Regions from separate parts of the Chryseobacterium sp. HR92 genome, predicted to be linked through region 2. Evidence: riboswitches for the same ligand, from Rfam matches in the RefSeq annotation. Region 2 holds a riboswitch; each other region holds the start of a gene.
The links. Region 2 has a riboswitch for cobalamin ahead of SFA27_RS13130 (hypothetical protein). Riboswitches for the same ligand answer to the same signal wherever they lie in the genome.

Region 1 (11,024 bases), 1.8 Mb from region 2:
TTGGATACAAAATAGAATTTATCTCCATAGATTGTTCCGTATTGGGTCGTCGCACCAAAAGCCTGGTTATTATTTGCGTTACTGTATACACGGTAATTGATCTGTCCATTGTTGTCAATAAAGTTTACAGAGCCATTGGTATGCCCAAACCATTCTTCGTTCACCATGAAATATCCATTGGTAAAATTATTGGAAGCAACATATGGGGAAACAGGGGTAAGCGTAGATGAAATTGGAGTAGTATTAAAGCCTGGATTAAAGTTCCAGACATCCCATGAACCGTTTTCCAATGCACGTGAAGAAGCTCCAACACTGGAATATCCAAAATCTGCATCTGCAGGGTTCTTTACCCAATAAGCCCAATATCCGTTAACCGTCCAGCCAGACTGCCAGTGATCATTAGCAGCATCTACGATGGTATAGCTGTCAAAATCATAAGCTGTAGTATTCACAAAACCATTTACCGGATATAAAGGATAAGTGGTATTTCCACTTTTGATCAATGCATTGGTACCCTGACCATTGATATCAAAACCTATTCCACCAACCGCTGATCCAAATTGTGTTCCTTGATACAGCAATGTGTATAATCTGTGGTCTGCTTTAGCAATAGCTTTAAGCATATCTTCTCCTGTAGCATTCCCATCCCACTTGAATCCCCAAACCATAGCATCAGGGTTTTTACTGTCATTCCATTGTACTACAAAAGCAGCCTGATTGGCTCCCGATCCCACCCAATACTGAATATCAGAAAAACTGATCGTTGTCGTATTAAGATTGCTGATCCCTGAAATATCATTTCTGGGTACACCCTGAACTTTTATCTGTGCATTTGATAAGCATGCAAACAGAAAAAGCATCATAAAAAGATAAAACTTTTTCATTTTTTATTAATTTAAATAGATTGAATTGTTATTTGAAATGTAAATCGTAGGCTCCTGCAACTTCTGTAGAAACCTCTCCTAGCCAGCCAGCTTCCTGATTGACTCCTGTATATATTTTCATAAAATCAACACCGGGAAGTTTTACGTATTTCCCACTTCTGTCTACCGCCCAGGAAATATCAATATTTGAGGCATCATCATTATTCGGGGCATTATCAGCATATCCGAAATCATATGATTTTCCTACCCAATAAGATCCGTCACCGTTCTGATCATGGAAATTGTTCGCCAGGCGTGTTCCAGAAAAACCGTAAGAACTATCTGTAAACCACAAAGGATAGTAGCTCTGTGCATGAAAAGTATTTTTTGTTTTAAAGCCCTGGTTTCCAAGGTTGTCATTCCACTTGATATATTCTACATCGGTTTGCCAGAATTCAGTTCCTGCCACAGGTGTTTTATTTTCATCAGGCTTATGATAAGTGATGCTGTAATCTTTTACGGTTGTATTTTTGAAATATTCGCTGCCTGCAATTTCATACCATTCATCATTATCAGGTTTTCCGTTTTTGTTTCTGTCATAGGCTACCATAATAATTCCCGGTTCACAGGATCCTGAACGTTGATCCGCGGCATCATTTCCAAAGAAAGCATTTCCCAGTACTTTAAAATCACGTCCATTCAGGTTCGGAATAGTATGGTCAAAACCGAAAACAACATATCCTCCATATCCTCCCAGGCTGATCATGGTAGAATTACCTCCCACCAAAGATTCGTTTGCTTTCTGAAGCATATTTGCAGCTGTATTTCCAGGTAAATATTCCGGAATTTCATTCATGAACTGTCCTACAGCGGGGCGGAATTCTAATACTTTCGCAATATATTTACTATAAGGTGTTTTTTCTTTGGTAACGATTATTTTAGAATGATAAACCTGTTCGTTTCCTTTATGGTTAATCTTCAGAGTTAAAGGATAAGCATCTGCATCGGGACTGATAAATTCAAGCTCTGAGTTTTGAGAGATAATAGAGTCATTGATACTCCACGTAACTGAACCTGAAGCATTGGTAGGAATACTCAAAACCTTTAACCGTTCAATGGTATAGGAATCGTCAAGACCGTTGAATGTAAATTCATCTTCATCATCATGTTTACAGGCTATCACTCCTATCAGGAGACATGATAAAAACCCGGTTTTTAAATAAGTAAAGGTATTTTTGTTCATTTCTTAAAGTTTGGTTATTTGTATAAAAAGGTGAAGTGAGCCGGGATATTTCCGCCCTCTGTTTTCCATTTAAAGTGTCCGTTTTTATCAAAGCAGTACACAAATCCCATGGATACGTAATTTCTGGCATCTGTCATGTAGATATCTTCTGTAATTGGGTTTACAGCAATTCCGTAAGGTGTTTTAATGGCTGTTTCGTATTCTTTGTCGAAAATCCTGTTCGCAATGATTTGTTCTGTTTTCACATCAATAATTCCAAAACTCTTTTTATAGCTGTGGGTATTGTAATTGAATTCATTGCCGTAGAAATAAAGTTTATCATTAACGATTGTCATTTCACTTACAGCAAGGTGGAAATCTTTTTTAACCATTCCCGTTGCTGCATCTATAAGATATAAACTGGAAGGAACATTATAGTAATCTCCTCTTGAACTCACATACAGATCACCATAATTGTCTTTTTTAATGTGGTGAAGATTGATCGCAACATTTAATTTTTTAAGTTCTGTGAAAGTGTTCAGATCAATTACGGAAACAGTATTATCGTAATCGGGAGCTTTATATCCTCCGGAATTGGCCACAAATAATGTATTCCCTACAATTTCCATTTCTTCAGGCTGATATCCCACTACCACTTCACGCTGAATGGAAAGAGAAGCTGTGTCAATTTCCACTACTTTTCCTTTTGGTGCTTTTGGGTTTATTGCTACAGGACCGGCATAACTGCTGGCATAAGCTTTCCCGTCTTTGAAGGCCAAATATCTGCAGTTTTGCAAAGGAATAGAAGTAATACGCTTTGCTGTTTTTGCGTCCAATACTTCAATTTTATTGGAAACATTGACAACGATGTACAGCTTGCTGCCGTAGACTTTAATATCATTTCCTACATCTCCCAGCTCTTTCACCACATTCGGGTTAATCTCAGCATAGATATTCCGGTAGTAGGTTCCTTTGGTATAATCAAAAAAGTCCAGCGTACATTTGTTGCTTCCCATATTTCCTTCATTCAGCATATAGAAACCTTTTATTGCCGTATTTTCTGATGGAAGTCCTTCTACCACTTCCTGGCGGACAATGATATCATCTGTACGGCATGAAGTAAGAAAAGCTAATACAAGAAATAAAAAATAAAAGTTTAGTTTTCTCATAGGGTGAAGTTTAGAATAAGTTTAAAGTTTCTTCCGGGCATCGGATAATTGATTACTACGTCATAGTATTGATTGAAGATATTATTCATCTCCAGGCTTACTTTAAATTGATGATTGGCCCAGTTGAATTTTTTCTGAACAGACAGATCATGAGTATACCAGGGCTGTACATAATTGTATTGAATGTTGTCCTGATTCACATCATACCTTTCTCCAACGTACATCGCGCTGTAATTGAAGCTCCAGTCTTTATAATCTGCCATCAGACTGAAAGACCCGCTATGCCAGGGCGTATAGGGAATCTGATTACGATAAAAAGTATCCTCCGGGTCAGTCATATCTCTTGCACTTTGATAGGTATAAGAAAGCAGCGGTCTGAGGATTACTTTTCCCAGCTGAAATTCTGTCTGTACATTCACGTCAGCACCTATGATTTCAACCATTCCAAGGTTCATCATCAGCCAGCGGAACATGCTTCCGTTTGGAGCTGCTACAATTTTATCCTGTACTTTGTTGTAGTAACCGTCTACTTTAGCATAAAAGGTCTTAAAGAGACGGTTGTTATAATTCTTCTGATAGGTAAATCCTACATCATACTGATTAGTAAACTCCGGTTTCAGGTAAGTATTGCCGATATTGGTATAATATAAATCATTGAAGGTTGGAAGTCGGAAAATCCTTTTATAGAAAGCTCTGAGGGTAAGCTCAGGAATTTTTTCAGGCTGATAGCTCATAAATACGGCAGGCGTCCACTCTCTGCTGTCTCCGGGTCTTTTGTTTTTTCTTACTTCTTCAAAAGTAAAAGTTCCTAAAAGGCTTCCCAGGATTTTGAACCTGTTCCATTGATATGTTGTTGCCAATGCTACCAATGTGGTGTAACGTGTAGGATAAGAAAAGTTATCCAGATTGGCATCCAGATTATTATACTGAAAATCTCCACTCAGGCTGACATCCCAATTGGGAGTAATAGAATAGATATTGGATGAGGAAAGATAAAGCTCTCGTTGGATATAAGTATTATCGGTATGAATAATGGATTGCGAACGAACTGTGTCCATAAAATGGGTATAATCGTAAGCGAATTTTGCTTTCAATTGGGTTTCAAACTTGGGAAACAGTTTTTTTCTCAGATTGGCCTGTACAAAATAATTTTCATCAGAAAGTCTCGCTCCTCTTCCTCCGAAACGTCCATTCACAATAGGTGCCGGCATTCCACGGTCTGAAATATAACCATAACCACGGATATTCCAGCTTCCGTTATTTAAAATTCCGTTGAAAGACGTTTCAAAACGCTTTGCTTTGATATCTGAATCCTGTCTCTTAGCAATGGTATCATAAGCCTGCTGGCCGTCAGGATATTTCTTGGCATATCGAAATCTGTAAATTCCGTCACTCTGCATAAATTCTCCACTGAAGCTGGCGGAAATTCTGTCTGAAATTTTCTGTTCCAATCGGAATGACGGATTAAAAAGATCAATGGAGGCACTTTTTGCTCTTATAACGAGATTGGTTTTTCTTGTTCCTTTAAATACAGGTGTTTTTGGCTGTAAATAGATAGATCCCGAAGACCCGAAGTCTTTTGCCGGTTGAAAAATCTCACTTTTCTGTCCGTTGTATAATGATATTTCTTCCAGATCGTCCAAAGAATATCTTCCCAGGTCAACAAGTCCGTTTTGGGCATTTCCCAGTTGAATTCCATCATAGAAAACCCCTACATGCTGGCTTCCCATGCTACGGATATTAATGGTTTTCAAACCACCCAATCCTCCATAGTCTTTGATCTGCACTCCGGAAAAATACCGCAGGGCATCTGCTACGGAATGACTGTTCAGCCTTTCCAGCTGCTCGCCCTGCAGGGTTTGCGCCGGAAGAATTTCTTTGAAATTTTTCTTGTAAAGGCTGATCACCTTGATGGATTCTTCCCGAACACTGTCTTTTTTCTTGATTTGAGAGGACAAAAGTTGAGATGTTATCACCAGTATTGTGAAAACAGCTTTATGAATTGCAGAAGTAGTTAGTTTTGCTGCCATTAGCTCATTTAGGATAATGATGACGCTAATGGATGTAAGAATACAACGACAAAGCACAGCTGTCACTGCACAGAATCATTGATGTCCTAAGCTTTATTCCACGAAAGCGTCAAACGATTATTTTCTGGCAGGTCTTCTGACTTACTCCATTTTTGAAATCCTTCCCATTAAAAAAACAGTGGATATATTCTTCAAAAACTTTGGTGCGGAGCTTACAGCAGCGGGTCTGTTCCGGATTTTCACCGGATTCCCTTTTAAGAGCTTTTTATGGCTCACCAAATTTCGGCAAAGATAAAGAATTATTCCTAACCCCCAATTAAAATCATGATTCATAAACAATTAAAGCTCCCGAAGGAGCTTTAACATCATTTCATAGAGGGCACCATCTTAAATTCCAATATTCAGGAAAACACTGAATCTTGATTTTGCTTCAATATCTCCTCCTGCCAGATGAGTATACATGGGAAGCATAAGTTCACTTCCCAGACTCAACTTTTTATAAGAGGCCTCAAATCCCAGTTTTCCGTACAAAGCACTTCCTGCAGTATTGGGCAAGGCTTCATCGAATTGTTTATTCTGGGCATAGACCTCTCCCTGAACTCCCGTTTTTATAGAAAAAATAGATTTTTTATTTCCTGCAACCTGATAAAATCCCGTCGCTGCATAGTTCCATTGGTTCCCAAAACGGTAATTTTTCTTATTCTCAGTTTTGATCGTGTAATCTGTATTAACCAATACAGCTACTTTATTTTTCTGAAATTTATAATTCAAAGCCGCCTGATAATCCCAGCTTCCGGTTCCCAACTGAAAACTTGGATTAACACCGGACGCTCCTTTTTCATCAAATTTCCCCAAAGGTATTTTTACTCCTAAACCTCCGCTCAGATGGTGGAAATTATCTTTAGAGCTCATCAGCTGGTAAATCCCCATTAGGTTCAGATCTCCGATTCCATTGATTTTGATATCTCCCTGCATTGTTTTCTTTTCATGGAAATGAAAGGGCAGGCTTGCATATACGCTCAGTTTTTTAGTCAGTGGAATTTTCTCCCAAAGCTGCAGCGTATTGAAATACTGATCCTGGGTAAGGTCTTTTACAAATAAATTTTCTTTGGCTTTATAATGCTGAGCAAAGTATTTGATTCCGATAAACTGTGGATTCAATAAAGACTCAAAGCCGGAAGATCCGTTTCCTGCTGCACAGCCGCACGCATCACAATCATCATCAAAATCGAATCTGCTAAAGGTATTCGGATCAATATAAGCACTGTCTCTAATAATCTTTGCCTGATACTGACTAAACAGGATCAAACTTACTATCACTATAATCTTCTTCATGTTTTCTATAAAATTATTCTGCAAATTTTGGATTGGATATAAAACTTTTATCCGATAATGTTTTCAGGAACGCAATGATTGATTGTTTTTCCTGACTATTCATAGCAATTCCCACATGACCATTCTGTTTTAATTGTGGATCAAGGTTGGGATTATCTTCCACCTGATCCGAGTAGAAATTGAGTACCGCCTCTAAGGTGTAAAATCTTCCATCATGCATATAAGGTGCAGTATATTCTACATTTCTTAAACTCGGAACACGGAATTTCATCCAATCTACCTGATTAAGGCTAACTCTGTAACGTCCCGCATCCTTAAATTCTGTATTGTAATACATTCCCGTATTTCTGAAGCTTTCATCAGTAAACAGTTCTCCGCTATGGCAGGAAGCACATTTCTGTCCAAACAAAGCTATTCCCTGAGATTCTGCTGAAGTCAGCTGTTCCTTTCCCTGTTTGAATCTGTCGTATTTTGAATCCGCAGAGATCAGTGAAGCCATAAACTGCGACAATGCTTTCAGAATTCTTTCTCCTGTAATGGTTTCATCTCCATAAGCTTCTCTGAACAGTTTTTTATACTTCTGGTCATCTTTTATCTTTGAAATAGCTTCCGGTATGGAGCTGTCCATTTCATTCACATCTGTAATTGGGCTGATCGGTTGTTCATTCAAATTATGAATCACCCCATCCCACATATACCTTTTCAAAAAAGCCATGTTCTGAATGGGTGGAGCATTCCTGATTCCTATTCTGTCATCCACACCATGACTTACAGTATGACCGTGATGGGTAAAGGCATTTTCCTGGATATGACAGAAGCCGCATGAAATGGTATTGTTCCGGGAAAGCCTTCCTTCATAGAATAATTTTCGTCCCAGTTCTACTCCATTTTTGGTTACCGGATTCATCGTTTTATCAAAAGTCATTTCCGGAAAATAAGAAGGAAACTGCAGATTGTATGCTTCATCTTTTTCCAGTGGCTGCATCACCTCATCAGAACAGGAAACACAGCTTAACATGAATACAAGCAGCACCAATAATGTCTTAATAAAAAAATTAATCATTGTGAACGTGATCTACTTTAAACATTTTTGTAAGGTTATTGGTAACATCTACCAGGTGCTGATTGGAACCCATCAGCATATCATTGCCTGTGGCAAGCGTAAGTGCTTTATCTCCGCTCAGAAACTGGTTCAGATCTGCCAGAATATGAACAGAAGGACGAATTTGCCCTGTCACTCTTGCTGTAGTAGGAAGATTCAATGTGATTTCACGGTATAGATCAGCCTGCTCATTAGCTGTAACATTTCCCATATTTCCGGTATGGTTCATAAATTCTTTTGAAGGAGCATCATTACCATATTTACCTTCAAGTTTTACAAAAACATAACCGGCAGCCCATGACCATGTCATTCCTTTCTGCTTGGCTTTTGTCCAGAATTCAGCTTGTCCGTCCTGCCCAAGTAAATACGCTTTCTGGCTCACTCCCAATCCGAATTTTATTTTTTTATAATTATTTTTCGGGATGCCATCCAGATTAAGGTATATAATTCCGGCTACAGCATCTGCCTGATCTACAATAAAAGCGCCTTTATCTGGATTGTTTTCATTGTATTTAAATTCGTTTCCGTTTTCGTCTATCAGTGTGACATTACTGATTATATATTTCAAAGCGGAAAAATTATGTTTCTGTCCGTTGGAAGAAGTCTGGACAGTTTGGTTCAAAACAATATCTCCTACATTATTAAATCCGTTTTCAAATTTGATCTGAAGTTTTCCAGGTGTTGTATCCTGTGGATCATCATCTCTGCTGCTTTCGCAGGCTACAAAAGAGAATAAAGTAAAGGCAATAAAGAATAGTGATAAAAATTTATAAATTTTCATTGTTGATTTTTTAAGTTGAATGCAATTTGAATGTGTTATTTTGAATGTGAAAACATTCTTTTTTTACCACAAAAGGCATAAAAGTTCTTACACTTAAGTTATATTAAGTGATAAGTTTTATTCGCAATAAGAACACTTAAGCTTTTTAAAAATCTTTGACTTTTAATTGCTATAAGCTTTTGTGGTTAGATAGCTATAATTTAACTTAAAAAAACCGGCGGTTTGAAAATATGGGTAAGAAACAGAAAAGAATAATCTGTTTTGTAGGTAAAATTGGAATTGAAAAACGATCGTTTTTCAGCAGTTATGATCTCTGCTGTTTCAGGCAGGATATAGATATCAAGGATTTTCTGTCCTGAGTTTTTTATTTTCTGAAAGGGTGAAGATTGTGAATCATTGGTTTTGGCCAGTTCTTTACTCAGGTAACATTTTCCATTACAGTGAATCTCCGGTCTGCTTTTATTAATACAGAGGACTTTAATGATATAATCATAATTTACAGCATACTCTACCATAGGTACTAAAGGTCTTAGCACCATATAAAAAGTAAAAAGTATGCTGTAAAATAATTTCATCAGACTATTTCTTGCTTAAAGCTTCGTCATATCTTCTGCTGATCTCTTTCCAGTTGGTAACGTTCCAGATCGCGGTAAGATAATCTGCTCTTTTATTCTGATATTTTAAATAATAAGCATGCTCCCAGACATCAATCCCGAAAATAGGAGTTCCTTTCTCTTCTACAACATCCATCAATGGGTTGTCCTGGTTAGGAGTAGAGGAAACAAACAATTTTCCATCTTTTCCTACAGAAAGCCAGGCCCATCCTGATCCGAAACGGTCTGCTCCGGCTTTGCTCATTTTCTCTTTAAAAGCATCCATGCTCCCGAAAGTTTCAGTAATCGCTTTTGCTAATTTTGCAGAAGGCTGCGTGTTTTTCTGAGGCGTAAGAACAGTCCAGAACAGTTCATGGTTGTAATGTCCTCCTGCGTTATTTCTTACTGCAGCTGGCAGCTTTGAAACATTGGATAGAATCTGGAACAAAGTTTCTTTTTCCTGCGGAGTTCCTGTAATAGCCTTATTCAGGTTGGCCACATACGCAGCAGCATGTTTTGAATAATGAATTTCCATCGTTTGGGCATCAATATTTCCTTCCAAAGCATTATAAGCATATGGCAAAGGCGTCTGCTTAAACTGAGCCATAGTAAACTGGGCCGCGAAAACTGCACTTAAAGCAGCTATTTTCAAAATCTTCATAATGTTTTTGTTTATGGTTGAACAATGTTTTTTTGTTAAGCAGGAAGATGGGAGATCGAAGCTGGAAGTAATTAATGTCATAACATAAAATTCTTCAGTATTTATCTGCTTTTACAGCGATCTCAAAAACCACCAGAGCTTTATCATCCGGAATAACTTCCAGCCTCTAGCTTCCCTCTCCCAGCTTCCTTATTTCAATAATTTCTTAATATCCTCAATCAGGATTTCTCTGTCAGGGTGATATTTACCAGTCAGCATTGGCGTTTTGCCTTCCGGATCTTCGTAATTCAATCCTGAATAATATAAGATTGGCATATTTTCTTTGTTGTATCTGCACCGGATATTTCCGTCCTGATCTACCAGAGCAATCATTCCGCTGTGGTTCAGGCTTTCCCCTTCATCTTCTTTATCGCCAACGTAGATATTAAATTTATCAGCAAGATCACCAATGTAGGTACGGTCTCCGGTCAGGAAATGCCAGTTCGGAGATTTTGCGCCTATCCTTTGAGCATGTTCTTTCAATGCTGTAGGGGTATCATTTTCCGGATCAATACTGATGGAGATAATACCAAAGTCCGGATCATTGATCTGATTCTGAATCGCCTTCATATTGGTATTCATCACTGGGCATATGGTAGGGCATTTGCTGAAGAAAAATTCTACGAGATATACCTTTCCCAACATATCTTTATTGGTAATTTTTTTGCTGTTCTGATCTGTCAGTTCAAAATCAGGAACCTTCATCACAGTATAAAGGTTCTTTTTAAAATACCCCATTCCTACCCCTATTCCCAAGAAAAGCAATGCAAATAAAGCAATGGGTATGATCACTTTACTCTTATTATTGGGCTTTTTATTTTTGGGCATATTTCTCAGGACTTTTTTTGAATTCATGTTTGCAGGATACACTGCAAAAACCATACGTTTTATTTTTATATACAGCGGTATCTTTAATCGATCCTGCAGTTTTCATGTGACAAATCGGATCTTCTTCATTCACTACCTGTACATTTTCTATCTTCTTTCCGGAAGAATCCATGTGGCTTGCATGCTTTACCTTAGGTGTTTCCTTGGCACACGACAGTAATGATATTGACAGCATAGCGGCCAAAATAATTGGAGATTTCATTTTAATATTAAATTGAAATTAATAATGTTAAATATAATTATGACACAATACATAAGTCTGAAAAACATAGAATTCCTCAAAAGAATCAGTGTATCTCTAACTGCGTACAATTGTTCATTTTAATTGTAGAATATGTCCT
Region 2 (11,024 bases):
GGGGCAAAGTAAAATATTCTGGTTTGATTTCAAAAGAAAAGATAAACCAATTAAAATTACTGAATAAGTAAATCTAATGAATAAATCCTTTATTAGATGACAATGGTTTTATAATCCTTTTTGCTTAAAACTAATATATAATTTTACTCTTCTGATTCAGAAAAGTTGAAAGATTTTATTTTAAACTTTAAAAAAGCATGTGAAGATGAAATTTTAATGAAAGATTTGTTTTCACGGGCCGAACTGGACTGATCAAAACATTAAAAAACAATCTGAACATGTGATAACATGGTAAACAGATAAAACTTAATCCAAATCCAATCCAAATATATATGAAGAAAATATTCTCAGAACTTAAAGGTTTTGTGGTGTTCAGCCCGCAGCTTTTAGCAAACTACCTGCAGGAAAATCATCTTCCGGGTACTAATATTTTAAAATATTTCGTAGAAAATGAACATGGAGATGAAATAACAAAATCAGGAATCGCAATCCCTATAATAGGCGTAGAAGAAGACCATTATGCATTCCGGGTCTCTGTGAATGATGAAAAGATTTTGAATGATGATGAGGTAGAGGTGGAGTCTAGAGGCTGGATATTTCAGACTGCTAATAATGAAGTAAAAGTGGTTGGTATTGGCTATTTAAAAGACATTACTTCCATCAATGATGAAAACAGCATTACTTTATCCTTAGAAAACGGATGGTATTCTTTGAAAATACGGGGAGGAAATAAAAATGGTGAAAGATTATTTGAACTGAATATGCAGAAACAGGACGTGCATCCGGCTTTTAGCGGAGATGTTACTACCGAATATTATTACGGTTAAAAATATGCATTAAAAAATATCGATGAAGGCTGAATACCTTTGTTAAAGGGTAAATAATTGAAGTTGAGTTGTTAATGATTCTGATTTAACAGCCTGGAAAAATAGAATTTTGTTGAAAGACATAGAAATATAAATTTTCTTCAAAAAATATTTTGTCAGTAATAAAAAACTTTCTATATTTGCACCACTGAAAACAACGGTATAACCGGAGTTGAAGGAGAGTTGGCAGAGTGGTCGATTGCGGCAGTCTTGAAAACTGTTGACTGTAACAGGTCCGGGGGTTCGAATCCCTCACTCTCCGCAGACTATTAAATTAAATAGTACAAAAGCTGTAAAATATTTTACAGCTTTTTTTGTTTTTATGTAGGTATTCAAAGTGCTAAATAATCATAATCTGAAAATGATCTATTTACGACCTGACAAAAGATTAACCTGACCATTTTCTTTTTTTGAAAATATCCGAATAGTAGTAATACTAAAATCCTTTAAGAATCTTAAACTTATAAAATATCTATTGATATATCGAAATCTATCGATAGGGTATGCTTTGTCTGATTGCGAAAAATCAACAATTTTGCAAAAAATTATTATTGACCTGATGTTTACATCAATGAAAACAAGATTCTAAAAACACATTTGCCTAATCCCTCAAACACAACATTTTTATTGATAGGCTGCTACATTATTAAACCCACATGGATGATTCATGTAATAAATGTACGTTTTGTTGAAGATATTATTTTCATTTTGAAATCCGGTTTATAAATGATTAAAATAACTTATGAAAGGCTGTTTAATCTTATCATTGAGTTGTGAGCGAGGATTAACAACCTCTATCACCTCAAATTTTTAAATGAGAATATGAGAAAAAAAATACATAAAACACTGATGCTGCCTTGTTGCCTCCTTATCAATATACTGAATGGGCAAATAGGGATTGGTACAAATAATCCACAAGGTATTTTACATGTAGATGGAGCTAAGGATAATCCTGCTTCGGGAACACCAACGGCAATACAAGTTTCTAATGATGTTATTGTAAACAAAACAACAGGATTCATTGGTGCTGGAGTGCTTAATCCTCAGGTTCAGCTAGATATCAGATCTGCAGGAAATGAAAATGCTCTTGGTTTAGGAACCACAACGATGTCTGCAGTAGCAGCAGGTGCGGGTGCTACACGATATGATGTAAACAGTATACCGGTAGGAGCAAAAATTGAAGTCTCTGATGGCGCTGTATGGCACAAAGCTTATATTGCCCCTCAAAAGGCTGTAATCGTTGTTCGTAAAATCGTAAGCCAATCTATACCTTCTGCTTCTGCAACAACCATTATTAATTGGAACGAGGTACGTGACATGAGCAATAGTTTTGATCCAAGCTCTGGCGAGTTTACAGCTCCCCGAAATGGGACGTATACTTTTTTATTAACATTCAATTTTAACGGAGCTGTTATTAGTGATGGTTCCAGAGTTGAATCGCAATTTTATAATCCTACTACAAACACTGTTCTTGCCAGTGTATATAAAACTTTCGGCCAGTCTATGACAGGCACATCTGATGATGCAAATTCTACACGTTCAACGCAGGCTGGAGGATCAAGTACCGTTACCCTCACGCTTACTGCAGGGACTAAGGTAAGTGCCAGACTATACCAAAATCTAACCTCAGGCGCTATTCCGCTAAGGGTTACAACTGATTCTTCTAATCCTGCAAATCCAGATGATGGATTTAACAATTTAACCATAATAGAACATTAAGATATAGATTATGAAAAAGAAGATCATTATAACTTATAAACTATTTGCTTGTATTTTATTTTTTTCTGCAACTAAAACAACAGCACAAATAGGGTTTTTCACTCCTACGCCTGCACAACCTTTACATATAGATGCGGGAAAAGATAACGGCTCTGCACCCGATGCAACAAAAATATCTAATGATGTTGTGATTACACCACAAGGTCAGGTTGGCTTTGGACTTTTAAATCCGGTTACTAAAGTTGATCTGAGGTCTTCATCTGACCAGGGAATTATTGGCTTAGGCAATAATACACAGAGCCCTTCTGCAGCGGGAGGAGGTGCCATACGCTACAATAACGGTGGATTTTTAGAATATTCTGACGGGGAACAATGGATTGCATTGCCACTTACTGCTCCAACCAAAGCACTAGTAAATGCCAGTAAAGGCTCTGCACAAAGTATTCCAAGTGCAGCTTCGACGGTTATTACAGATTGGACAGAAACAGTTGATTTAGGTGCTGGTGCTACTGGAGACTTTGATCCTTCCACAGGAATTTTTAAAGCTCCTCGTGATGGTTTTTATCTGGTTTCTTTCAACATCACGCTGGCTAATGGAAATATCCCTAAAAATACCTTTATAGAAACTGCAATAGAAAGCAATCAAAGTACAGATAACATTCCTGTATTTAAAACAATAAATTCTTATCCTGCTTTTCAGGCTGGTACAGTAAGTAATTACATAAGTGGTAATTGCAATGCTATTTTCAACCTTAAAAAAGATAATACTATAAAATTTAGCATCAGGCATAATATAGGCAGTGCCCGAAATACTTTAAATGACAGCAAATTAAATAATTTAAGTATTAGTGAATTATAAAATACATGATAATGGGACGAAAAAATAGAATAAAAAAATTGATCAGTGCTGTTATTGTTTTGTCACTGAAAGTAACATATGTAAGCGGTCAAATAGGAATAGGAGTATCCAATCCTTCTAATCCTCTTGAAGTTAAGACGGATGCCGGGAATATTATAATTAATAGTTCGGGAAGGGCAGGTGTTATGGTTGCCAATCCCAAGGTAGCTCTGGATTTGCGTGGTGGAACCAATAGTTCTGTTGCTATTGGAAATACAGCGAAGACTGCTGCTCAAGCCGGGGCTGGAGCATTACGATATATTGCAAGTCCTGCCATTGGGGTAAAAGGATATTTAGAATTTTCCGACGGTTCAAATTGGGTCAGTTTTTTTCCTAAAGGGAAGCCGCGTATTATAGTAATGGCAAGTAAAACAACTCAGGATACCTATGTATTTGAAAGTGCTGCTCCCTCAGAAATAGGAACCAAATCCGGCGTAGTTCAAAGAAGATCTTCTTATTTAACGAACTGGACTGAAAAATTAGACTCTGATTCAGGAGTTCCAACCTCAAATTTCGACCCGGCTACAGGTGAATTTACAGCACCGCGTGATGGCGTTTATTTTGCAACTTTTACATTTGCATTACAATCCAGCCAGGTTAATACCGGGGCCAATAATCAAACTGAAGCAATTTGGGAAGTGAGAGATTCTGCCGGCACCATTACACAAAGAATCAAAACAAATAATGGATATGCTTCTGATACCGGAGCAAGTCCCAATGCAGTACCCGTAGGTTCAGCCTGTACAGTAAGTGTATACCTGAATAAAGGCAGCAAATTAAGACCTTTTACATGGATTACAGTAGCATTTGATGGTACAATCAGCCAATTCGATGTCTCAGGAAGTGGGGCTTACAATGCGCTTACAATAGTTGAACAGTAAAGATATTTCAATAGGTTTGAACAATCTAATTGTAATTTTTAAGTCTCCCAATCTGATTGAGGAGACTTTTTTGAATGAAGAATAAATTTACATTAAAAATATAGTCTTGAAAAAAAAAGACATAGAGAATTTAAAATAGAAACCTGCAATTCATACGAATTACAGGTCTTTATTTTGGAGAATACAATGTTTTAGCTTAATATCTCACATGGTGCTATGCAAATCACCCAGGGACATCTCTTTATTCCCGGAGGAGGACAGCATGCTTCGGAACAGCTCATTGCTCCGCCATTAATACTCTTCAACTGATCTCTTGAAATTTTTTTAGAATTTTTCATAGCCAGATAATTAAATTAAAACTTAAGGCTGGTTTCCACCACCACATCCGTCATATGGCATGCATTGCCACTTTCCGCCGATTAAACAAATCTGTCCGCCTCTGCAGTCAATACCACCCTTAATTGTTTTCAATTCCTGTCTTTCGATTTTCTTTAAATTTTTCATAATATTTTAGGTTTAGTTCTATCCGAAATTAATAAATTTTTATCAATTTTTGTTGAATTATTGTGAAAATATTTATCTTCAATCGCGCTATTATTTTATATTTTACCTTAAACTTTCTGAAATTGTGTAAAATCTGATATGTTTAAAAGTGCGAAAACACCCTATTAAACAGAATGTATAAGAACTGATTTCGTTTAAGAAAAATCTTGTCTTGTGACAAGTGGAATTTCATAATGACTTGCTAATTTTGGTTAAAAGTTTAACTACCAAATCCGACAATATTATGAAAAGTGTATTCAAATTCTCAACCCTGAAGTCATTACTGATTTTTACTGTTATCGCTATTGCATCACAGGTTTACGGGCAAAAAGTGAAACCATCTGAAAGTGGCTATGCACCTGTTAATGGTATCAAAGTTTACTACGAGGTCTATGGCAAAGGAAAGCCCATTGTATTGCTGCATGGTGCCTTCATGACGATTGATATGAATTGGGGCGAGTTGATCCCGGAACTGTCAAAAAACAGAAAAGTAATCGCTGTTGAATTACAGGGACATGGACATACTCCGTTTTCAGAACGGAAATTATCACATACTGATCTGGCGAATGATGTGACAAAGGTCATGGACTATCTTAAAATTGATAAGGCAGATATAGCAGGATATAGCTTTGGCGGGGCAATCGCTTATCAGCTGGCAATACAGAGCCCGCAAAGACTGAATAAGCTGGTCATTATTTCTTCAACTTATAAAAATAGCGGCTGGCTGCCTGAAGTTAATAGTGCATTTAAAGGGATGAAACCTGAGCTCTTCATGAACAGCCCTATGCATACCGCTTATGATGCCGTAGCGCCCGATAAAACAAAATGGACAAAATTTCTGGAGCAGATGATAGCTACTGCCGGACAACCATTCGACCTGGGTGATGATAATATTTCTAAAATTTCAGCGCCTGTTTTAATTATTGCTGGAGATAATGATGGTTTAGATAAAACCGAGCTGGCAAAAACTTATAAATTATTAGGCGGTGGAGTGTCTGCAGATATGGGGCCTATGCCCAAATCCCAACTGGCAATTGTTCCGGGGCAAAGCCATGTCAGCCTGATGATGCAAACCGCAACAATTCTGAATTACCTGAATAGTTTTTTACAATAATCAGATAGAATATCATTTATAAAATTGAATATAATGAGAAAAATAATTGTCTTATCAATGATTACAATGGATGGTGTTATGCAGGCACCTGGCGGCCCTGAAGAAGATACATCCGGAAATTTTAAATATGGCGGATGGACTGTATCATATGGTGATGAACTTTTCGGTGAAATCATGCAGGAAGAAATGAAACAGACTGATTATCTCCTTGGAAGAAAAACATTTGATATTTTTTCATCGTACTGGCCTCAGCATGCTGAATTTTGGCCGGGAATCAATGAAGGAAACAAGTATGTTCTGTCTCAAACCATGGAACATTCGGATTGGAAGAATACCTTTTTTCTCAAAAACCTGGATGATATCCGGAAACTTAAACAATCGGAAGGTGCTGATATTCAGATTTGGGGCAGTAGCGAACTGATTCATCTGTTGTTGAAACATGATCTTGTAGATGAACTTCGCCTAAAAATATATCCGTTGATCCTTGGCCGAGGGAAAAAGCTGTTTGATGATAATTCGGTTCCGGCTGCTTTTGTTCTGACGGAAAGCCATGTAACATCAAAAGGAGTCATTATAGCGAATTACAGACGTTCCGGAGAAATTGTAACAGGGAATGTTGAAGTGTAAATAATGTCTTAATTAATTTTATTTTTTACAACTGTTAAACCTACAATATGGATACAAAATTTGAAGCAGGAATAAATATTGCCATAAAAATTCCAAAAAATAAATATGAAAAAACGGTAGCTTTTTACAGGGATATTTTACATCTGAATGTTGAAGAAAAACCGATTAATAATCCAACTGTTTCCAGAACCCATGAGGTAAAATTCGGGAATAATATCATCTGGTTAGACTGTGTAGATAATTACACCCATTCTGAAACCTGGTTACAGCTGACGGTTCCTGATGTAGAAAAAGCTACAGAATACCTCCAATCGAACGGAGTAGAAACCTGTGATGAGATTGAAGAGCTTCCTGAAAATATGCACTGGATTACAGATCCTGCTGGCACCGTGTTTAATGTACAAGAAAGAAAATAGCAAAAGACAGAAAGAAGGTGTGGAAAATTGCTTAAAATGTGGTTTTAATCAAAATTTTAATACCTTTAACTTTCAAATCATTAAAATTTTAAACAATCCATGAAGACGAAACCACTAACTTTCATCTTAACCCTCTTTTTTCAGCTGATAAGTATCACTGCATTTTCACAGAAAACAGCAGTTCTCAACTCCTTATTGGATAAAAATACAGAATTTATTTTTCCACAAACTCCCGATAAAATCTCAAAAGCATTGAATGTGAAAACTATGTTTTATGAAGATGCCAATGAGGAAAAATATGCAAAATGGCCTACAAAAACAGGTTTGGAGTTGTACTGCAGCTTGGGAGGAAATAATGCTGTTAATGAAATGTTTTTTACCATTTCAGAGAATAAACCTGTAGTGGTAGAAGGGCTTCCATTTGGCCTTATTATGAATAAAAGCACACTGCAGGACAGCAAAACTAAGTTCAGTAAATACAATGCTAAAACGCAGAAACTTGATGCAGGCAGTGAATTTCCAGGAGGTTCAAAACTGGTTTTTAAGAAAGGGAAACATTATGCAACCTTGCTTTTTGACCATAAAAATCTGCTGAAATTTTTAAGTCTTACTACAGGACTGATTGATCCGGCCGCAAATTAATTTTAACAGAATCTCAAATACTATAAAATCCGTCACTTTTTGGCGGATTTTTTCAATGTATTGAATGATACCCGGCTGTATAAAATGATCCATTCCAAAAAAAGTACTGAAACTCCTCTGATTACAAAGCAACACAGTTGCTTTCAGAAAATGGATTGAAGAATAAAGATTAAAATTTCTGGCTAAAAAAGATATAAAAAAGATCATTTAATATCAAAAGATAAAGATCCACTATCCTTAAAAAAACAATTCAAAAAAACACTTTAATCACAGGATGAAAAACAATAGTAAATAAGCGGTTTCTTTAAACTTGTTTGATTTTTTCGTCTCATATCTTAGGGATTTAGTAACAAAAAACAAGCATAATCATCTAAATTATAATGCCTATTGGATGAAAAGTGTATTTTTAATAACAACAAAATCAATGGGTTATAGATAAATAGTTATTGTTTGCATAAAATATCTTTCACGTTTTTATAAAATACCTATATTTACCACCAAGGAGTTCTTAACATCTTCTTTATCAACCGAAACTGGTTACACTTAGCTGTGTCTTAAAAGGGAATCGTGTGCAAATCACGAACTGTCGCGCAACTGTAAGTAACATCAAGGTTTTTATCAAATAAAGGTCCACTGTATACCTGGTTATATGGGAAGGGCGATAAAAACTGTTACAAGTCAGGAGACCTGCCTATTTCGAATTGACGATGCTTTCGCGGTCTGAAGCTTATAGTCAGGTATGATACGATATGGATAACAGTGGGATCAATATATTTTGTCAGCTCATGTTATTTTTGTGATGCAAATAAGTAGTGGGGTAGTATGCTCTTTCATTATCGTGTATTCATCGTATTTTCCTTTTCCATATTTTTCTTTCTTACAAACATTGTGAAGTTTGCCAGGAACTTTTTATGAAGATTTAATCAATATAAAAAGTTAAAAAATGTACCCATTCGATTTCGATTATTTATGCAGAAGCAGCAGACTTGGAAATAAACAGGCTTGCATGGAGATAATGATTCCGAATTCCGGATTACAAAAAACGATTAACATCAATCAGCTTCCTTTTGATCTCCTTTTTACCATCACATGGAATGATGGTGGCTGCTGTTGTGCCTGTTCATGGTCTTCTGTAAACAAATTTCAACTAAACAATAAATATTATAATGACTACAAGTGAAAGTTTGAAGTCTCCCGGCATGAAATTCCGGGAGGCCATGCGAAAAGAAAGTCCGCTTCAGATTGTTGGTACCATTAATGCCAATCATGCGTTATTAGCACAGCAGACAGGTTTCAATGCAATTTACCTTTCAGGAGGTGGTGTTGCTGCCGGTTCTTTGGGGGTTCCTGATTTAGGAATTACCACGCTGGAAGATGTATTGATAGATGTTCAGCGTATCACGAATGTCTGCGAAGTACCATTAATGGTAGATGTTGACACCGGATTTGGGCCTTCAGCATTCAATGTTGCAAGAACCGTAAAGTCACTGATTAAAGCCGGGGCTGCGGCTCTGCATATTGAAGATCAGGTAGGAGCAAAACGCTGTGGACACCGACCGGGAAAAGAAGTGGTAACCAAAGAAGAAATGGTAGACAGATTGAAAGCTGCGGCAGATGCCCGTACCGATGAAAATTTTGTAATTGGTGCCCGTACAGATGCATTTGCCAATGAAGGATTAGAAAAAACACTGGAAAGAGCGGTCGCTTACAAGGAAGCGGGAGCAGATTTCATTTTTGCAGAAGCCGTTCCTGACTTAAGCTTTTATCACAAATTTGTTGAAGCTACGGGAATTCCGGTGCTGGCCAATATTACCGAATTCGGGATGATAAAAATGTACACGGTGGAGGAGTTAAAAAATGCAGGTGTAGAACTGATTCTTTATCCGCTATCGGCTTTCCGTGCTGCCAATAAAGCTGCCCAGAATGTATATGAACATCTTCGCAAAGAAGGAACCCAGGCCAATGTCTTAGATACCATGCAAACCAGGGAAGAGCTCTACCAAAGCATTGGATATTACGACTACGAACAAAAATTAGACAACCTTTTTAAACAAAATAATTGATAATGTCAAATAACAGTGAACCCACATTTAAACCTAAAAAAAGCGTTGCGCTTTCAGGGGTAGCAGCAGGTAATACTGCGCTTTGCAGTGTCGGAAAAAGTGGAAACGATCTCCATTACAGAGGATATGATATTCTGGATCTGGCAGAGAAAGCACAGTTTGAAGAAGTAGCCTATCTTTTGATCTATGGCCAGCTGCCTACCGGAGCACAATTGAAAAACTATAAAGCTAAGCTGAAATCTTTGAGAGGACTGCCTCATTCTGTGAGAAATATCCTTAAGAGTATTCCTGCTGCAGCCCATCCAATGGATGTCATGCGTTCTATGGTTTCTGCTATCGGAAGTATTCAGCCGGAAAAAGATGACCATAATATGGCGGGAGCAAGAGATATTGCAGACAAATTACTGGCATCTTTCAGCTCAGGTCTTTTATATTGGTACCATTATACCCATAATGGAAAAGAAATTGATGTAGAAACTGATGATGATACAATAGGAGGGCATTTCCTTCACCTGTTACACGGGAAGAAACCCGCAGAGTCATGGGTAAAAGCAATGGAAATTTCGTTAAACCTTTATGCAGAACATGAATTTAATGCCTCAACATTTACGAGCCGTGTGATTGCAGGAACAGGATCTGACATTTACTCTGCCATTACCGGAGCCATTGGTGCCTTAAGAGGACCAAAACATGGAGGTGCTAATGAAGTTGCTTTTGAAATCCAGAGCCGTTATAATTCTCCGGATGAAGCTGAAAGTGATATTCGCCAGCGCATTGCCAATAAAGAAGTGATTATCGGATTCGGGCATCCGGTGTATACCATTTCAGATCCGAGAAATGTAGTCATTAAAAAAGTGGCTAAAGAACTTTCCGAAGAAGCAGGAGATATGCTGCTGTATGATATTGCTGAAAGACTGGAAACGATCATGTGGGAAGAAAAGAAAATGTTCCCGAATCTGGACTGGTTCTCCGCTGTTTCTTATCATCTGATGGGAGTTCCTACTCTGATGTTCACCCCCTTATTTGTTATTTCAAGAGTGACAGGATGGAGTGCTCACATCATAGAACAGAGACAGGATGGAAAGATTATCCGCCCAAGTGCCAACTATACAGGGCCCGAAAACAAAGAATTTGTATCCATTAACGACCGAAAATAATGGAACATAGAATGTGGAAATGAAAAAGGAATAATTCATTTTCAATTTTCAATTTTCCACTTTTAACTTTTATTTAATTAAATTTTTCAACGATAAAA
Region 3 (11,024 bases), 1.5 Mb from region 2:
AGGAAGTCATTGAAAAAATTGCAGAAACCAATGAAAAACTGGAAGAACAACGTAAAAGTGACCGCGCTATCTGGATGAAGATCGGACAGCGTGTTCGTATTACAGGAAGCACCAGTGTGGGAACTATTGAAAAGATTTCCAGAAACAAGGTGATTGTTAATTATGGAACCTTCAAGACTACGATTAATGCAGATGAACTTGAGAGAATTTAAGTAATCTGAAGTGAGTTTAAAAAGAACTCATTTTACGCAAATACTAAGAGAGAGTACCCAATGATACTCTCTCTTTTTTATTTTATTTCTTAATGAATTTTAACCGGATTGCACTATTTTTATCTTTCAGCTGAATAAAATAAATTCCTTCGGATAAATTACTAAGGCTTACTTTATGATCGGAAACTTTTCCTTCACTTGTTTTCTGCCCCAATACATTATAAATTTCATAATCCGTTGCTTCTGAAATTCCGGAGATATTTAAAACATCGGATGCCGGATTTGGATAAATTTCAGGTTTTGCCGATTTACCGGCTTCGTTTACTGCCAGTGTAGGGTTAAGAAAGTTTATACCATAATCCTCAACTTCTCCATAGGTAAATGAACCACAGGCATCCGCAGGCACTTCCTGTCTGCACATTACCCTCATCACAAGTCCGCAACCATTAATTACAGAGTTTGGCAATGTAGGATAACCAGGAATAGAAAATGTGGTTACAACCGGAGCTGTTGAGGTCACATTATTCGCAACCAGTATTCTTTCATTAGAATCAAAAACACCATTGCCATTAATATCTATCCATGCTGTTACAGTGATAGGACTTGGTGTGCCAGTCCATGTATTACTCACTGAAAGCGTATTTCCTACGCTTCCTGCTAAAAATTTAATTCTTCGGTCTACATCAGTTCTGTAATCAATATAGTTGGAAGCTCCGGAGTTGCTCACCATTGGAGCTGTCATTCCCGTTGAACTTACCGTTACATTGGATATATATACCATTGTTGCATCTATAGAGGCAGTAGTGCAATAATTGAGTGATGTTGCAAAAAATATAGGGTTCGACCACATTCCCTGGGTAGTGCATACTTTTGCTACCTGTACTTCATACACTGTACAAGGCTGTAGATTCGTAATAGTAAATGAATTTTGCCCAGGTACAGGAGTAGCCACCATCCAGGTAGTAGTTCCGGGTAATCTGTATCTGATAAAATTATTCGGGGTATCAGGATCGGCCGTCCAGGTAACGGTTCCGGAGGTAAGGGTTATATTGGACATCTGAACACCGGTGGGAGCATTCGTATCACAGTAAAATAATGATTTTAATTCTGTTTCTATTTTATTTTCTGCCTGAAAGCTGGAAATTCCCAAAATAAAAGAGCATACATAAAGTAGTTTTTTTGTCATGTTTATTAGTTTTAAAATTCTCTTGAAAAATAAGTCATTTTTTTGAATATGATTTACATTTAACTTATTTATTATCACTTATTTCTTTCATAAAATATTATGGCTAAGGCATCATTTTATAGGATCAACTGAAAACCAATACAAGATTTAATAAACTGCTACGTTATAATTATCTTCCGAAAAGCATTTAATTTATATATTTGAGGATCAAAAAAATTTCATGATGACTTTTATAAACAAAGCATTCTATTTATCCGCTTTCAGTATTTTATCTATAGCTTTTGTAAAAGGGCAGACTAAAGTTCCTTTTGGAGTTGTAAAAGCTGAAGAAGGATATGCCAACGTACGTGTACATAAAGACGACTATCGAAAAATTGTAGACAAGATCCGTATGCGTAAAGGAGATGTATTTGTTTATGTAAAACCGGCTCCGGGAGAAACGGAATGGATCTGGATCAAATATCCGGAGAAACAGGATGATGACAAACCTTTTGTACGTTATGAAACTCTTGATAAAGAAGGAATGGTTAATAAAGGGCGTATTGCATATGTAGACCAGCTTCCCGCCTATACTCCATCCAAATCTAAAAACGGAAGATCTCTCATTTTCACAGATAATTCTGATCCTAAAATCCCTACTGCACAAAGAAGCAAAGTAGTAATTGATATTTATCCTTCCAATGCTGGATACCGTAAAAAAGAAAAAGATGCAGAAGGAAAAATTCTTACCATTGATAAAGTAAAGCCCTGGGGAATCGGAAATGACCTTCCCGAAGGAATGACTGAAATCAAATCAATCAGAGTACAACAGCCCGGAAGAGGATCTGTTTTTGTAAGAGAAGCCATCAAAAATATGTTCCAGCCAACCATGGATTTTGAGAACATTGGAGTAACGTCCCTTGACTCTGACAATATTTTCCTTTATATGATAAATGGTTCAGGAGAAAACAGATACACCACTCTTTGGACGATTAAGAAAGGAAGAGTAATCAGCCAGATTATTTACCATAATCCGGAATAAATTCGCTACTTTTGCACCTGAAAAGTTTTACGCTTATTCATCACAGAAATTGGTTCTGCATCACTGCAGATTAAAAGGGAACCGTGTGAAAATCACGGACTGTCGCGCAACTGTAAGTAACTGAAATCTTTATCAAAGATCCACTGTGCGAGGCATGGGAAGGAGATAAAAGATGTTACAAGTCAGGAGACCTGCCTGTTTCTTTAAACAAATAACTTTCGCGATTTGAAGTTGTATTGATCTGATGGATTGTTTCAGGGGTTCTCTAAGTTCCTGTCATTATTCTGTTGTTTTAATATCGTTTTCATTTCGCTTTAATTAATAATGATATATGACTACAGAAGAAAGAATTGAAGCATCCGAAACCAGAATCTTTAAAGCGGTTTTCCCTAACACAACCAATCATTACGATACCCTTTTTGGTGGTACGGCTATGCAGCTGATGGACGAAGTAGCTTTTATTACCGCTACCAGATTTGCCAGAAAAAGAGTGGTAACGGTGAGCAGTGACAAGATCGATTTCAAGAAACCTATTCCAGCCGGAACTATTGTGGAACTGATCGGGAAAGTTTCATACGTTGGAAAAACCAGTATGAAAGTAAACGTTGAAATTTACACTGAACAAATGTACTCTTACGAAAGAGAAAAAGCCATTGTAGGTGATTTTACTTTTGTAGCGATCGATGAATTCAAGAAACCAATCCAGATACTATAAATAATATAGCTTCGGGCGGCCTTTGGCCGCCCGAAGCTTATTCTATTTTCATTAATTTTATTTCACAACTTTTTCTGTTTCCAGACTTCTGCTTAATAAAAATTCAAAGGCCTCTCCCATTTCATCCGATGCTCTGTTGATCGCATTTTCAAGCATATTTCGGATTTGTTTTTCTGTTACTCCGGCTTCCGTCCAGCTTTTTCCTGAAGTATGGGAATTTAAGATAAATGGCATAATTCTGTCAATCCCACAGGCAAAAATAGCATCAGGAGTTTTCTCATCTTCAAACTCAAGCCATAGATTAAAAAACTCTGTACGCAAAGGTTCATCCAGGATTCCGAAAATCTTTTGGGCAGATACCTTCTCTCTGTCAAACTTCCCTACCATTGCTTTTTCATCAAAAATAAAGGTGTCTCCAGCTTCTATCTCTACCAAATCATGAATGGAAAGCATTCTTATCACTCTCAACAGATCAATATCTGCACGGTTTTTAGCATATGGATAAAGGATCTGAGCCAGAATGATGATCTGCCAGGAGTGTTCTGCAGTATTCTCTCTTCGGGAATCGTCAGCATTATAATTTCTTCGCTGTACATTTTTCAAGGCATCCACTGCCAGGATAAAATCAATCTCTTTCTGAATTTTCATCTTACTTTTCTCTATTATATTGTTCTGAAGGATACACCTTTGTTTTGGTTACCCATTTATTATTGATCTTTTCTTTAGTGATTACTTTCACGCGGCCTTCTACCGTCATGTCTTCTTCTTTTTCAAAGACTTTATCAAGCCCTTTATTGGGAATAACTGCATATTCAGTGGTAAAAATATCACAGCAGCCGGATTTTCCATAGGAGATCAAGCGTTTACGTTGGACATCAACATCAAAAATATCAAGGGAACTGGATGCAAGATCCGTAAGTTCTTTACTCTTCACAAATGCCATTCTTGTACTGTTGAACACATAAACATCATAGGAAGCTGCACTATAGTTTCCCATATTTCCGTTCCTTACCGCTATATCTTCTGTTCCATCAAAATTAAAATCATTTATGATTACTGAGTTTTGTTTATTCGTCAGCTGGATCATTTTTCCAAGCTTGGGTTTTTCAGCCTGATCTGTTTCCAATACCAGATCATCCGATGCAAAAGTCTGTATCTTTGTATTTTTGTGATCAAACAACTCTACAGTTCCTTTTCCGCTACATCTGTCATCATAGCAATTTTCTACCTGAATAATGGCATCATAATTCTTTGAAGCATTTTTAACCTCAAACTGATATTGCCCAAAACATGCTGGCCCAAGTAAAACAAAAGCAGGTAAATGCTTATACTTATTGAATAAATTCATGGTAAAAGTAAATGATTTAGGTGTTTTTTTCCTAACAAAAATACGAATCATAATACCGATCTCAAAATTCCAACCTTATTATCTGTAAGGATTTGAAACATTTTAACAGCCTTTAAATGAAAGAGTATTCAGTGATAAGAAGCTGTTCCCGCTATACACTCATACTCCTCGCTCCTTACTAAACCCAAACCACTGTGGGGTAACCGCTGCTATCGGGGCTATATTATGGGTAATGAGTAATAAATAATGAATGATAACTTTTTCTCTTCATTTCTTTCATTTTCAATTAAAATTTAAACATTTTTTGACCAAATTCATTTTTCATAAAATTTACGATAAAAATTATTTCACTGATTACCAATTGTTTATATTATTTATTTTAAAAATTTCACTACTTTGTATTGCATAATACCATTTTATTTACATATCTTTGTAATGTAAAATCGAAATAGGTACAACTAGCTAGGTTCCGAACTTCGAAAATTATATAACTAATTAACAAAACTTATAAAGATGAATACCGAAAATACCAAAGCGCAAATGCGAAAAGGAATTCTGGAATTCTGTATTCTAAGTCTCATCAATAATCGCGAAATGTATGTTTCTGATCTTATTGACGAACTGAAAAAAGGAAAACTGGATGTAGTGGAAGGAACCCTCTACCCTCTTCTTACAAGACTTAAAAACGGAGAGTTTCTCTCTTACAGATGGGAAGAATCTACAGGAGGACCACCCAGAAAATATTATCAGATCACAGAAAAAGGAAAACTTTTCCTGGATGAACTTCAAAATACATGGAATGAGCTGACAGCCTCAGTAAACAACATCACCCAACAAAATTAAAAAACAAAGCTATGAACAAGACACTCTCAATAGGACTCGCAGGTTTTTCTTTTACAATAGAAGAACACGCATATATAAAGCTCAGCGATTACCTGAACGCTCTGAGAAGCTCACTGGATGCTTCTGAAGCTGATGAGGTAATGCATGACATAGAAATAAGAATGGTGGAGATTTTCAAAGACTCTCTGGGAAAACGTGAAGTAATTAACGATACCGATGTAGAAAAGGTAATCGCACAGATCGGAAGCCCGGAAAAAATTGAAGAACAGGAAGAGGCTTATTTTTCTGAAAAAACATCTACCAGAAATACCAATTCAGGAAACAATTATACCGATAAAAAACAACTGTTCCGTGACCCGGAAAAACAAAAAGTAGCAGGGGTTTGCGCAGGGTTAGCTCAATATGTAGGAATGGATATTACCGCAATGAGAGCAATCTGGCTGGGAATATTCGTCTTAGGAATTTTTACAGCAGCCATTTCATCTTCACTGATCGGTCTTTTATATGTAATCCTTTGGATCGTACTTCCAAAAGCTGAAACAGCAGCAGATTTCCTGAAAATGCAGGGAAAGCCTATGAACTTCGACAATCTTAAGAATGAGTCTAATAAATTGGTTCAGTTTGCCAATGAATCTACTCAGAGGGTCGGAGAAATATACAACGAAAACAAACCTTACATCAACAATGCTGGAAGCGGAGTATGGAATGTATTCAAGTATATCGTAGGGGGATTCTTCGTATTGATGGCTGTAAGCAGCATTATCGGAGTATTTGTACTATTCGGTCTTTTCGGGATGGATACAGACTTCCCAGGTGCCAATGAGATCAGATTCTATATGGATGATCAGGGGCTTGATAAAGTACTGGCAGCCATGATGGTAATCGGAAGCTTAATTCCGGCAATCCTTTTCAGCTTATTAAGCATCAAGATTTTCTCTCCAAAAACAAAACTGAGAAACATCGGATGGGTTGTAGGAGGTTTATTCCTTCTTCTGATCGGACTGGGAACTTACTTCGGAATAAGCATGGCCAAAAAAGACATGATCTATAGAGGAAGTAAAGAAGATGTAGAGAATGTTGCTATCAACACTACTTCAGATACAGTGTATGTGGATGTAAAGCAAGTTAACATTCCTCAGAATTTCAAAGCATATAATAATGATATCTATTCTGATAAAATATCTGTTTATGAAGAAGATTATATCTCAGTAGATGTAACAAGAAAACCAGATATTAAAACACCATATCTGATCATCAAAAAAGAAGGAAAGGGTTATAATTTCCCAATTCAGCTGATAGTTCCTGTAGAAGTTGTAAACAATAAAATATTACTTCCAAACTATATCAAATATCCATATGAGCACAGATTCAGAGACTATAGCCTGGATTATGAACTTGTAGTTCCGCAAAAAACAGTGGTTATTTCATCGAACAAAAACCATATCCATATGGATGGTGACTTAGATGGAGATGGCATCAATGACAATGAACAAGACAGTGATGAAGACAACAACGGTGTTAGAATTGAAAAAAATAAAATCACGGTAAACGGTTCAAGTATCGAATACAACTCTGATGATCAGGACAGTATCATCGTAAACGGTAAAAAAGTTCCGAACAACCAGGCAAAGAAAGTAATTGATTCTGCAGTGTCCAATATCAAAAAATCAAATAAAGATATGGACATCAAAATCAAAGACGGAAAAAACGAAATTTCCATACAAACTAAATAATTAACTTCAGAGAGTGGTAGAAGGTGTGGGTGGATGGCAACCGTTTGAAATTCACACCCTTCTTCTCTCAGAAAAGTAAAAATAAAACTCTATTTAGTTTCTTATGTAAAAAAAAAGTTTTAATTTCGTAGAGCTAAAATTTAATAACCAACCAACCAAAAACACAGCCTTATCATGATACAATTTGCAATGGAATTCGTAATGAAAATCGTAGATTTAATTAGCGGTTTGTTTTAAGAGCGATAATATTTCAATATATTTGTAAAGTATAACCAAAGTTTGGTTATACTTTTTTGTTTTTAATCCAAGAAATCTATGAAAAAGCTGATAGGCAAAGCAATGTTAAAAATATTAGGCTGGAAGGTCGTTCTGCAGGGCGATGTCAACAACCTGAACAGGTGTATCCTTGTGGTAGCACCTCACACCCATAATATGGAATACATTTTAGGAAATTTCGCCTATTGGTCACTGGAAAAGCCTTTAAAAATCATCATTAAAGACGCTCACACCAAAGCCTGGTATGGAGATCTTGTAAAAGGTCTTGGTGGTATTGGTATAGACAGAAGCCAGAAAAATGATCTGGTGAATTTTGTAGCCAATCAGTTTTCAAAAGAAGATTTCAGTCTTGTTATTACTCCGGAAGGAACAAGAAGCTGGGTTCCGAAATGGAGAAAAGGGTTCTATCATATGGCCTTGGCAGCAAAGGTACCTATTGTACTGGCAGCGGGTGATTTCAAAAGAAATATTGTTTACCTGGGTTATACCATTCCGTATGAAAGAATAGCATCAGTTCCTTTTTCAGAAATTATGCAGGAAATTCAGGACTATTATATCAAAAATGATATTGTTCCTAAGGTTCCTGAAAATTGGAATCCTAATATTATGGGAACCGGAACTGAACAGAATTAAATGCTAGATGCAAAATTAAATCAATTATAAGAAATGAAAGGTCAGACAAAAGAAGAAATATTAGCATTCATCAATAACTGGGGAGATGTAACTCTTGCAAAAACTCTTGAAATAAAATTCATCGATATTGATCTGGAAAATGAAACCCTTACTGCCACTATGCCTGTACTTCCGAGAACGCATCAGCCGTTTGGGATCATGCACGGAGGAGCAAGCTGTGTTTTGGCTGAAACTTTAGGTTCAAGCCTGTCTAATATCTTTATTGATGGTGAAAAGTATTACGGGGTAGGAACCAATATCAATTCTAACCATTTAAGAAGTAAAAAGGATGGCATTGTAACCGCTACAGCTCGTTTTATCAGAAAAGGGAAAACCATGCACGTTTCGGAAATTGAAATCCGTGATGAAAAAGGAGTCCTTATCAATCATACGACAATGACAAATAATATCATCAATAGATAGATAGATAGATAGATAGATAGATAGATAAGTACAACATAAAAAAAGAAAGCTCAAATAAATTTTGAGCTTTTTGTATATAATGACTGCAACTATTTTCTTTTTTGTCATCCTATAAGAAAAATAATTACCATGAAAACAATTTTACCTTTTTTATTTCTGTTTACTTTATTCATTTCCTGTAAGCAGGATGATGAAATAGTTTTACAAAAAAACGGTTCCTATGACCTGTATGTTTCAGGAAAGGATAATTCACAATTGTGCTACTGGAAAAATGGTATAAAGCATAATATTACCAATGTGCCTGCAGATACTCCATCAAAAATATTTGTTAACGGGAATGACGTTTACATCAAAGGAAAATCTGGTTTCTGGAAAAATGGAAATTATACTACTTACTTTCAGGCAGCAGGTCTATCCGGAAATCAGGATATGATAAATATTTTTGATTTTTATATGGAGAACGGAAACATCTATTTTGTAGGGTATACATGGTCTGTAAATAATCCGGCACCTGATAAATATGAATTTTGCTACTGGAAAAATGGTGTTAAAACATTTTTATTTAAAGATACCTTTACTTACAATAATAATTGCACGATCACTGAATTTAATTCTGATGTATATGTAGGAGCAAATAAAAACTTGAACGGATTTATAAGTCAGGGATATTTTAAAAATACCACTTTCACCATCACAGATACCAGTATCGGAACGTTTACCTATATCGTCTCCAATGACAACAATGTGTATCTGACAGGTATTCATTATTATACAAATGTACTTACCGGCGTAAAGACAAATTTTTCCCCAACACCCATTACAGGAGATTACGGGCCTGCATTAGATGGTAATGATGTTTACATTAATGCAAGAGCCAACTCATATTACAAAAATGCAAACATGATCGTGACCAGTAATCCCTTTCCTACCATCCTGGATTTAAAAGTAACCGATCAAAATATCTACATGATCAGAACAAGTAACAATGGTCTGGAATATAAAGTATACATTAATGACGTAGAAACCCAAAGCATACCAAACCCCAATGGCGGATCAAGCTACAATAATATTACGGTCATAAAAAATTAGGTATGTCAACAATCAACTGGCAGAAAATCTATCACAGCCATTCCCCAAAACTCTTGGGGATTTGTCGTAGATATATACAGGATATGCATACTGCTGAAGATATCATACAGGACAGCTTCATTACAGCCCTCCAGAAAAATCATCAGCTGAAAGATGAAAAAGCACTCTTTGCATGGTTAAAGAAGATCGTTATCAACAATGCTTTACAACACCTTCGTCAGCATAAAGATACTTTTATTATTACCGAACCATCAGAAATCCCAGATCTACATTCAGCCATGGACAATCATCTCTCAGAAGATAGAAATGTCTTCATTTATGACTTTACCAGTGAAGAGCTTCTGTCTTCCATTGACAGTCTTCCACCCCACCACAAATCTGTTTTCAATTTATATTTTATTGAAAATCATTCCCATGCTGAGATTTCTGATCTGTTAGGAATTACTGTAAACACATCAAAATCTCACCTTTTAAGAGCGAAAAAATCCATACAAAATTATTTATTGAACAATGTTGTAAATAATAAAACCACCAAAAATAAAACGGCACAATTGCTTGTATTTATTGGACTCGGTAGTATATTATGGGCACAAACTTTCAAAAGCAAATTTTCAGGATTTTCCATTACTCCTTCAAGGATCTTTGAAATACCAGAGAACATTACTTTCAGGAATGTTAATATTAAAGTCCATTCAGCACATGGTTTGAAAAAGGGACTTATAACCGGAGTAAGTACTTTAGCAGTCCTTACAGTTTTCCTTCTAGTTTTCCGTCCTAAGAACAGCAGCTTTCCTCACAATACTATTTCCATCCATAATACTGAAGTTATACAGGAAAATAAAAAAAATAAAAAGTATGATAAAGAAAATACAAATCATGCCCTTCCACATTCCCGTACAGACTATATTCCAGATGAAAGATTGGTTAAAGACAAAAGCAACTCCTTTGTGAAACCTGAAATTCCTGAAGAAAAAACCAGTACCATCAAATCCAAAAATCACTATACCAATATCAAGGATACCTTATCAGAAAATATTCATCAAAAGGTAATTATAGTAAAGAAAATTATTCAGAGAGATACCATTTATATTGAAAGATAAATTAAAAATAATGTTGTTAAAAAAATCATTACTTATTCTGCTTTTTGCTTTTGTCAGTTTATTCAATGCTCAAAGGAAGAAAACAGATACGTTGTATGTATATGAGAAAGTAATTGTTTATGATACCATTTATCTGGAAAAAGCTTTAAAAATGAAATCTCAAGGTCTCAATCTAAGTCCACAGACGATCTATGAAGCAGAGCTTATAAAACGAAGTCCTTTGAAAGACGAAATCAAAGGAAAACCAATAATGTTATCCAAAAAATTACAGTATGGCGGAGGTATTGAAGGAGGTATTAAGAAAAGTTTCTGGGACGAAAATGCTCACGGAAAAAGCCAGCAATCTGGATTCGGAGCCGGAATCTGGGTTTCAAAATCGGTCTATAACCGGTTTTTACTTATGCTG

Region 1: it holds a riboswitch for cobalamin, as region 2 does, so the genes downstream of both, SFA27_RS21190 (TonB-dependent receptor plug domain-containing protein) here and SFA27_RS13130 (hypothetical protein) in region 2, are expected to answer to the same signal.
Region 3: it holds a riboswitch for cobalamin, as region 2 does, so the genes downstream of both, SFA27_RS06365 (acyl-CoA thioesterase) here and SFA27_RS13130 (hypothetical protein) in region 2, are expected to answer to the same signal.

What each region holds. Positions count from the first base shown of each region.
Region 1 is NZ_CP139139.1:4,659,984-4,671,007, forward strand. It holds gene SFA27_RS21175 (DUF5074 domain-containing protein) at 1-884, opposite strand, end outside; gene SFA27_RS21180 (hypothetical protein) at 913-2,106, opposite strand; gene SFA27_RS21185 (YncE family protein) at 2,121-3,254, opposite strand; gene SFA27_RS21190 (TonB-dependent receptor plug domain-containing protein) at 3,251-5,284, opposite strand; cobalamin riboswitch at 5,393-5,579, opposite strand; gene SFA27_RS21195 (transporter) at 5,672-6,619, opposite strand; gene SFA27_RS21200 (cytochrome-c peroxidase) at 6,633-7,682, opposite strand; gene SFA27_RS21205 (MbnP family protein) at 7,675-8,502, opposite strand; gene SFA27_RS21210 (hypothetical protein) at 8,703-9,077, opposite strand; gene SFA27_RS21215 (superoxide dismutase) at 9,082-9,756, opposite strand; gene SFA27_RS21220 (SCO family protein) at 9,946-10,623, opposite strand; gene SFA27_RS21225 (YHS domain-containing protein) at 10,610-10,885, opposite strand.
Region 2 is NZ_CP139139.1:2,896,391-2,907,414, reverse strand. It holds gene SFA27_RS13185 (hypothetical protein) at 1-67, shown strand, start outside; gene SFA27_RS13180 (hypothetical protein) at 333-827, shown strand; tRNA gene SFA27_RS13175 (tRNA-Ser) at 1,044-1,128, shown strand; gene SFA27_RS13170 (hypothetical protein) at 1,689-2,585, shown strand; gene SFA27_RS13165 (hypothetical protein) at 2,596-3,444, shown strand; gene SFA27_RS13160 (hypothetical protein) at 3,456-4,364, shown strand; gene SFA27_RS13155 (bacteriocin-like protein) at 4,725-4,868, opposite strand; gene SFA27_RS13150 (alpha/beta fold hydrolase) at 5,152-6,021, shown strand; gene SFA27_RS13145 (dihydrofolate reductase family protein) at 6,055-6,648, shown strand; gene SFA27_RS13140 (VOC family protein) at 6,696-7,064, shown strand; gene SFA27_RS13135 (hypothetical protein) at 7,164-7,706, shown strand; cobalamin riboswitch at 8,224-8,416, shown strand; gene SFA27_RS13130 (hypothetical protein) at 8,650-8,886, shown strand; gene prpB (methylisocitrate lyase) at 8,873-9,769, shown strand; gene prpC (2-methylcitrate synthase) at 9,772-10,926, shown strand.
Region 3 is NZ_CP139139.1:1,403,809-1,414,832, reverse strand. It holds gene SFA27_RS06380 (endonuclease MutS2) at 1-212, shown strand, start outside; gene SFA27_RS06375 (GEVED domain-containing protein) at 295-1,398, opposite strand; gene SFA27_RS06370 (hypothetical protein) at 1,619-2,419, shown strand; cobalamin riboswitch at 2,453-2,633, shown strand; gene SFA27_RS06365 (acyl-CoA thioesterase) at 2,751-3,134, shown strand; gene SFA27_RS06360 (HD domain-containing protein) at 3,192-3,782, opposite strand; gene SFA27_RS06355 (XAC2610-related protein) at 3,784-4,482, opposite strand; gene SFA27_RS06350 (PadR family transcriptional regulator) at 4,996-5,325, shown strand; gene SFA27_RS06345 (PspC domain-containing protein) at 5,337-7,058, shown strand; gene SFA27_RS06340 (1-acyl-sn-glycerol-3-phosphate acyltransferase) at 7,374-7,967, shown strand; gene SFA27_RS06335 (PaaI family thioesterase) at 8,001-8,429, shown strand; gene SFA27_RS06330 (hypothetical protein) at 8,559-9,518, shown strand; gene SFA27_RS06325 (RNA polymerase sigma factor) at 9,521-10,618, shown strand; gene SFA27_RS06320 (hypothetical protein) at 10,629-11,024, shown strand, end outside.